2 regions of the Actinoallomurus vinaceus genome follow, and region 2 is predicted to be linked to the other one. Evidence: riboswitches for the same ligand, from Rfam matches in the RefSeq annotation. Region 2 holds a riboswitch; the other holds the start of a gene.

The links. A riboswitch is a leader RNA that binds a small molecule or an ion and turns the genes downstream of it on or off. The one in region 2 is predicted to bind glycine.
Region 1: another riboswitch for glycine. It lies ahead of gcvP (aminomethyl-transferring glycine dehydrogenase); the one in region 2 lies ahead of gcvT (glycine cleavage system aminomethyltransferase GcvT).

Annotation. Positions count from the first base shown of each region.
Region 1 covers NZ_BAABHK010000002.1:713,340-717,367, forward strand. The annotation lists gene gcvP (aminomethyl-transferring glycine dehydrogenase) at 1-1,170, opposite strand, end outside; glycine riboswitch at 1,230-1,330, opposite strand; glycine riboswitch at 1,332-1,428, opposite strand; gene ABEA24_RS09100 (SCO6745 family protein) at 1,560-2,429, shown strand; gene ABEA24_RS09105 (ABC transporter permease) at 2,457-3,311, opposite strand; gene ABEA24_RS09110 (ATP-binding cassette domain-containing protein) at 3,308-4,028, opposite strand, start outside.
Region 2 covers NZ_BAABHK010000023.1:117,397-121,424, reverse strand. The annotation lists gene ABEA24_RS47920 (serine hydroxymethyltransferase) at 1-11, opposite strand, end outside; gene gcvH (glycine cleavage system protein GcvH) at 8-397, opposite strand; gene gcvT (glycine cleavage system aminomethyltransferase GcvT) at 394-1,500, opposite strand; glycine riboswitch at 1,668-1,765, opposite strand; gene ABEA24_RS47905 (glycoside hydrolase family 6 protein) at 2,013-3,029, shown strand; gene ABEA24_RS47900 (alginate lyase family protein) at 3,225-4,028, shown strand, end outside.

The DNA.
Region 1 (4,028 bases), on a different contig from region 2:
CTCGGCGCGGCCCGGAACGCGGGCGAGCACGGTGTCGAAGAACGTCTCATGGGCGATCTCGGCGCCCAGCGCGGCGAGGCCGCCCGCGAGGCGCACGGCCTGCTCGTGGACCCGCTCGGCGATGCCCCGCAGTCCCTCCGGGCCGTGGTAGACGGCGTACATGCTCGCCATCACGGCCAGCAGCACCTGGGCGGTGCAGATGTTGCTCGTGGCCTTCTCGCGGCGGATGTGCTGCTCACGGGTCTGCAGCGCCAGGCGGTAGGCCGGGTCGCCGTCCACGTCGACGGACACGCCGACGAGGCGGCCGGGCAGCTGCCGCTGCAGGCCCTCGCGCACGGCCATGTAGCCGGCGTGCGGGCCGCCGAAGCCGTACGGCACGCCGAACCGCTGCGACGTCCCGACCGCGATGTCCGCGCCGAACTCCCCCGGCGGCGTGAGCAGCGTCAGGGCCAGCAGGTCGGCGGAGACGACGACCTGCGCGCCGCGCTCGTGCGCGGCCTCCGTCACGGCCGACAGGTCGCGCACGACACCGCTCGCGCCGGGGTACTGCAGCAGGACGCCGAAGAACTCGCCCTCGGGCAGCCCTCCGGACAGGTCGGCGACGACGACCTCGATGCCGAGCGGCAGCGCCCGTGTGCGGATCACCTCGATCGTCTGCGGCAGCGCGTCGGCGTCGATCAGGAAGGTGTCCCCGGCCTTTGCAGCCCGGTGCGCGAGGGTCATCGCCTCGGCCGCCGCAGTGCCCTCGTCGAGCAGGGAGGCGTTCGAGACCGGCAGCCCCGTCAGGTCGCTCACGACGGTCTGGAAGTTCAGCAGCGCCTCGAGGCGGCCCTGGGAGATCTCCGGCTGGTACGGCGTGTAGGCGGTGTACCAGCCCGGGTTCTCCAGGACGTTCCGGAGGATCACCCCGGGCGTGACCGTGCCGTGGTAGCCCAGGCCGATCATCGAGGTGAGGACCTGGTTCTCCGAGGCCAGCTCACGGAGGCGCGCCAGCGCCTGCACCTCGGTCAGCGCCGGAGGCAGGTCCAGCGGACGGTCGGTGCGGATCACCGTGGGCACGGCGGCGTCGACGAGGGCCTGGACACTCGGAAAGCCGGTGGCCTTGGCCATCTCGGCGCGGTCGCCGCGCGACGGCCCGATATGCCGATCGGCGAAGGGGACCTCGGTCATTGGGGAGCCTCCTGGTGCGATGGATGCGCAGCCACCACCGGGCAGGCCGGTGGCCGGTCTCCCCCTCTGTCAGTGAACCTGAGAGCTTCACCGCGCCGGGGGCGCGGCTTGCACCTTCGGTGAGACCCGGCTGGATCGCCGGCCCTGCTTTCCAGAGGTGCCTTCCTCGTACGGTCCTTTTGCCTGAGAGGTTCCGGGGAGGGTTGCTCCTTCGGCGCCCCGCACCACGCTGTGCGAGGTCTCTCCCGTACGAGGTCGACGGCGGTTCCACCCTACCGGAGGCCTCGCCCCTCTCCACGGGCCCGGTGCTCCGGAGATCAACGCCCCGGGAGATCGGCGCGTCGCCCCCATGCGACGATGGGCCGGCCCGGCGGCGACGAGGAGGTCCGATGGACGAGACCTGGCGGCTGATCGAGTGTTGTCACGCGTTCGTCTACTTCGCGCCGGAGGCCAAGGCGGCGTACGCCGACGCGGGCCTCAAGGGCTTCTGGATGGGCTACTTCGCCTCCCGGTCGGCGGCCCTGGGCGCGCCCGCTCCCGAGGTCGTCACGGCCGCGTTCTACAACTTCGCGCCGCGCATGGTCGCCCGTGCGATCCCGGACGCCTGGCGCTACTCCTCACCCGAGACCGTCCTCGCCGCCCGGACGGCCGTCGCCGGCCGGTCCCTGCGCCGCCTGCTCGGCGACCTGGTGGACTCGGCCGGCGTCGCGGAGGCCGCGGACCTGGCGGGACGGGCGGTGGAGGCGGCGCCGGCCACGGGCCGCGTCCTGTTCGCGGCGCACGCCGCCCTGCCCAGGCCCGCCGAGCCGCACCTGGCGTTGTGGCACGCCGTCACCGCGCTCCGGGAGTTCCGCGGGGACGGGCACGTCGCCACCCTGCTCGCCGCCGGGCTCGACGGCTGCGAGGCGAACGTCGTCGCCTGCGCACTCGGCCTCGCCCCGCCCGAGCAGCGCGGCTACCGGGGCTGGACCGAACAGGAGTGGACGGCCGCCGCCGACCGGCTGCGGGACCGGGGCCTCCTCGACGCGGACGGCGCTCTCACCGCCGAGGGCCGTGCGGACCGGCGGGCGATCGAGGACGTCACCGACCGGCTCGCCCGCCCGCCGCTGGACGCCCTCGGCCGGGACGGCGCGGCCCGGCTGGCCGACCGCCTTCGCCCGCTCGCGCGGCGGATCGTCGAGGCCGGCGCCCTGCCCTTCCCGAACGCGATGGCCATGCCCCGGCCCGGCGACGGCGCCGAGGACGTGGCGCCGTCATGACCTCGGCCGGTCCGGGGCGGGGCGGCGTCAGCGGTTCACCGTCCGGTACCGGTGCACCGCCGACGGGACGAAGACGACCAGCAGAACGGCCGACCACAGCAGGGTCGCGGCCACCGGGTGGCGAAGCGGCCACACGAGGTGGGCGTTCCCAACCACGCCGGGGCTGCCGAACAGATCCCGGCACGCCGCGACGATCGCGCTGACCGGGTTCCAGTCGGCGATGGCGCGCAGCCACGCCGGCATGCCCGTGGTCGGCACGAACGAGTTGGACACCATGGTGATCGGGAAGATCAGCGGGATGAGCTGGTCCAGCGTCTCCTCCTTGATCAGCAGGCCGAGCAGCACACCGGCCCAGCTGATCGCGTAACGCAGCAGGACCAGGAGGGCGAAGGCGGTCAGGGTCCGGACCGGCCCCTCGTGCGGGCGCCAGCCGACGGCGAAACCGCAGGCGACCATGACGACCATGCCGAGGGTGCCGGTGATGATGTCCGCGCCCGTCTGCCCGAACGGCACCGCCGACCGTGCCATCGGCATGGACCGGAACCGGTCCATGACACCGCGGCCGGCGTCCTGGGAGACCACCGTCGCGGTGGCCAGCACGCCCGTGAACGCGGTCATCCCGAACAGGCCGGGCATGAGGTACTCGCGGTAGTTCCCCCCGCCCGGGACGGGGATGGCGCTGCCGAACACGTAGCCGAACATCACCACCATGACCGCCGGGAACACCAGCTGGCCGACCAGCTCTCCCGGCTGCGACTTCAGGTGGCCGAGATTCCGCCGCACGATCGTCCGTCCGTCGGCGAACGCCCACCGGAGCCGTCCGGTGACCGACGCGGGCCGCGTCGGCAGCCGCAGGACGCTCACGCCGTCTCCCCCGCTCACGCCGCCACCTCCTCGGCCTCGGGAGCGCCGGTGAGACGGAGGAACACCTCGTCGAGCGTCGGGCGGCGCATGGCGACGTCCTCGGCCGCGACGCCGGCCCGGTCCAGTTCGAGCACCATGTCGGTGAAGGACACCGAGCCCTTGACGGGGACCCCGACCCTCCGGTTGGCGTGGTCGACCTCGGGCTCGGCGCCGGCGGTCCGCCTCAGCACCGCCGCGGCCGTCTCGAGCGTCGCCGCGTCCCGGACGACGACGTCGACCCGGGTGCCGATCGTGGCCTTCAGCTCGTCGGGGGTGCCGGAGGCGATCACCCGTCCGAGGTCGATCACCGCGATCCGGTCGGCGAGCTGGTCGGCCTCGTCGAGGTACTGCGTCGTGAGCACGACCGTCGTCCCGCTCGCGACGAGTTCGCGGACGGTGTCCCAGATCTCGCCGCGGCTGCGCGGGTCCAGGCCGGTGGTCGGCTCGTCGAGGAACAGCACCGGTGGGGCGATGATCAGGCTGGCGATCAGGTCGATGCGGCGCCGCATGCCGCCGGAGTAGGTCCGCACGATCCGGTCGGCGGCGTGCGCCAGGCCGAACCTCTCGAGGAGCTCGTCCGCCCTGGCACGGGCGACACGCTCGGGCAGGTGATAGAGACGGCCGAACATCCGCAGGTTGTCGCGGCCGCTGAGTTTGTCGTCCATCGAGGCGTGCTGGCCGGCCAGGCCGATGCGG
Region 2 (4,028 bases):
GAAAGGCTCATGACGCCTCCTCGATGAGCTTCGAGTAGGCCTGCGCGTCGAGCAGGCCGCCCAGGTCGTCACCGGTGCGCACCCGGAACAGCCATCCCTCGCCGTACGGGTCGGAGTTGATCACGGCCGGGTCCTCTTCAAGGGCGCTGTTGACCGCGACGACCTCGCCGGTGACGGGCGCATAGATGTCGCTCACCGACTTGGTCGACTCGGCCTCGCCACACGGCTCTCCGGCCTCGACGGACGCGCCCTCCTGCGGCAGCGACACGTACACGATGTCACCGAGCGCGTCAGCGGCGTACGCCGTGATGCCGACGGTCACCACACCGTCGGACGGCTCGGTGATCCACTCGTGCTCCTGGGTGTAGGAAAGCGTCTCGGGAACGGTGGTGCTCACGAAGTCCTCCTGTAGAATGGCAGCGCTACCTTGTCGACCGGCTCGTGGTTACCGCGGATGTCCACGGCGAGGTCGGTGTCCTCGGCGTGGTCCACGTCGATGTAGGCCATGGCGATGGGTTTGCCCAGTGTCGGGGACGGCGCACCACTGGTCACCACCCCGCAGGGCGTGCCGTCCGCCGTCACGATGGCGTACCCGTGCCGCGGCACTCGCCGCCCCCGCGCGACGAGCCCCACGAGGGTGCGCCCAGGCGGGGTGTCGGCGCGCGCGGACAGCGCGGCGCGCCCGACGAAGTCACCGGGCTTGTCCAGCTTGACGGTACGGCCGAGGCCGGCGTCGTACGGGGTGGTCTCGGCGGTCAGCTCGTTGCCGTACAGCGGCATGCCGGCCTCGAGGCGGAGGGTGTCGCGCGCGGACAGCCCGGCGGGCCGCAGGTCGTCGCCGCCGGCCTCCGTGACGGCGCGCCAGACGGCCACGGCGTCACCCGCCGCGACGAACAGCTCGAAACCGTCCTCGCCGGTGTACCCCGTGCGGGCGATCAGCGCGTCGATCCCGGCGACCTTCCCCGGCAGGATCGCGTAGTACTTCAGGTCGGCGAGCGCGGCGTCGGTGAGCTTCTCCAGGATGGCCTGGGCCTTCGGGCCCTGCACGGCGACGAGCGCGTACGCGTTGGAGCGGTCGTCGACGGTGGCCTTGTCGAACCCGCTCGCCCGCTCGGTGAGCTCGGCGCGAACGACCGCGGCGTTGGCGGCGTTCGCGACCACCATGAAGGTCTCCGGAGCGAGCCGGTAGACGATCAGATCGTCGAGGACGCCCCCGGCCCGATCGACGATCATCGTGTAGCGCGCCCGGCCGACGGCGAGCACGGACAGGTGCCCGATCAGCGCGTGGTCGAGGGCCGCCCCGGCCTGCGGGCCGGTGACGAAGATCTCTCCCATGTGGGACAGGTCGAAGAGCCCCGCGCTGGTGCGGACGGCCTGGTGCTCGGCGGTCTCGCTTCCGTAGCGCAGCGGCATGAGGTAGCCGGCGAACTCGGTGACCGTGGCACCGAGCTCGGCGTGGACCTCGTGCAACGGTGTTCTCTTGGCGTCCGGCGTGGACATCGGGGCAGGCTCCTATCACGCGGGCGGCCGGGATCCCATCCTCCCATTGGCGCGCGAAATGCGGTCGCGGTGCCCTCCCCCTCTGTCATCGGTGCCTGAGAGCTTCACCCCCTGATCGGGGGGCTTGCACCTTCGGCGGGAGCATCGCTCCGCTTTCCAGAGGTCGCCTGGTCCGCACGGTTCCTTTGGCCTGAGAGGTTCCGGGGAGGAGTTGCTCCTTCGGCGTACCTCGCTGGCGGCGAGGTCGCTCTCCCGCGCGGGATCAACGGCATGGCCAGGCTAGCAGCGTGGGGCCGCCTGGGAAACGGGGCCACCGCAGGTCGCGTACCGGGGGCCTCCGGGTGGCGTACCGGGAGCCGGCCGGCGGCGGACCGGGACTTCCGGCTCAATTCCCGTGGAACCTCGGGCAGCCGCTGAAGATCGCGAATTATGTTGATCAACCAGCGGCCGGCGGGGGAGGGCGCGACGGCGGGGGCACGGCTTTCACCATCGCATCGAGCGTGAGGAACTCCATGGCCCACTCAAGGACATCTCGGCGGATCACCGGCTTGGTCGCGCTCGGCGCGGCGGCCGTCGTCGGCCTGACCGGAGCGTGTTCGCCCGGTCAGGCGGCGGGCACCGTCGCGGCCCGCGCCGCGGCGCCCGCCGCCGCGGCCGGCAGCCCGATCGACATGACCAGCGGCTTCTACGTCGACCCGGACTCCAATCCCGCCAAATGGGTACGGGACAACCCCGGTGACGCGCGCGCCGCCCGGATCAAGTCGGCGATCGCCGACAAGCCGACGGCGGGCTGGTTCGGTGACTGGAGCGGCGACATCGGAACGGCGGTCTCGGCGTACGTCGGGGCCGCGGACGCCGCCGACAAGCTGCCCGTCCTGGTCGCGTACAACATTCCCGGCCGGGACTGCTCGGGCGAGTCCAAGGGCGGTTCGGACAAGGACAAGTACGAGGGGTGGATCTCGGCGTTCGCCGGCGCGATCGGATCACGGCCCGCCGTCGTGGTCATCGAACCGGACGCCCTCGCCCAGCTCGACTGCCTTCCGGCCGACACGGACCGGCAGTTCCGCCTGGACCTGCTGAAGTTCGCCACCGAGCAGTTCAAGGCCAAGGCGCCGAACACCTGGGCGTACCTCGACGCCGGCAACGCCAAGTGGATCGCCCCGGACGTGATGGCCCAGCGGCTGGAGTCCGCCGGCGTGCACAACGTCCGGGGCTTCGCGGTCAACGTCTCGAACTACTACACCACCGACGAGTCGGAGTCCTACGGCACGGCGGTGAACGCCTCGCTGTCGAGCAAGGTCCCGTTCATCGTCGACACCAGCCGTAACGGCAACGGGTCGAAGAACGGGGAGTGGTGCAACCCGGCCGGCCGCAAGCTCGGCGTCACGCCCCAGGTCGGTGGCGGGGCCGAGATGCTGCTTTGGGTGAAGGTCCCGGGCGACTCCGACGGATCCTGCGGGATCGGCCAGGGCATCCCGGCCGGTCAGTTCAGCCCCGACCTCGCCACGCACCTGATCGACGGATCCTGACGACCCGGCTCTCGGCGGACCGGCGGAACAGCGCGTTCCGCCGACCCGCCCCGGTCCGGAAGCGCGTGATCACGAAACGTATTGATAGGAAGGTTTATTAACCCTTTTTCCGCGATCCGATTGACCGTGGCCTGCCACGCCGGTTGCATGGCCCGCGCCCCAAGATCCTTAAGTACCCCCTCCGAGAGGACTCTCATGGCGCGCACGCGCACCCGGGTCTGGCTCCTGACCGGCGTGGCGATCACGCTGGCGGTCGCGGCCCTCACCGTGCTGACCTCCCGCGGCACGCCGGCGACACGGACCGCCGCCATACCGGCCGCCAACACCCAGGCCGCCTTCCAGCACCCGGGCGTCCTGGTCGGACGCTCCGAGCTCGACTTCGCCCGGGCGAAGGTCAAGGCCGGCGCCCAGCCGTGGAAGAAGGCGTACGACACGATGCGCGCGAGCGCGTACGGGTCGCTTTCCCGTACCCCGAAGCCGCGCGCCACCGTCGAGTGCGGCTCGGGGTCCAACCCGAACCACGGGTGTTCCGACGAGCGCGAGGACGCCCTCGCCGCCTACACCGACGCCCTGATCTGGTACATCTCCCGCGACGACCGGTACGCCAAGAAAGCGATCCAGATCATGGACGCCTGGTCGGCCGTCATCAAGGAGCACACGAACCACAACGCCCCGCTGCAGACCGGCTGGTCCGGCTCGTCCTTCGCGCGCGCCGGCGAGCTGATCAAACACACCTACACGGGCACGTGGGCGCAGGAGAAGCGCTTCGCGACCATGCTGCGCACCGTCTACCTGCCCACCGTGATCAAGGGCCGGCCGAACGGCACCAACGGCAACTGGGAACTGATCATGACGGACGCCGCGATCGGGATCGCGGTGTTCCTCGACGACCACACGTCGTTCGACAAGGCCGTCGCCCTGTGGCGGAAGCGCCTGCCCGCGTACTTCTACCTGAAGTCCGACGGCGCCCTGCCGAAGCCTCCGCCGGGCGGCCAGATC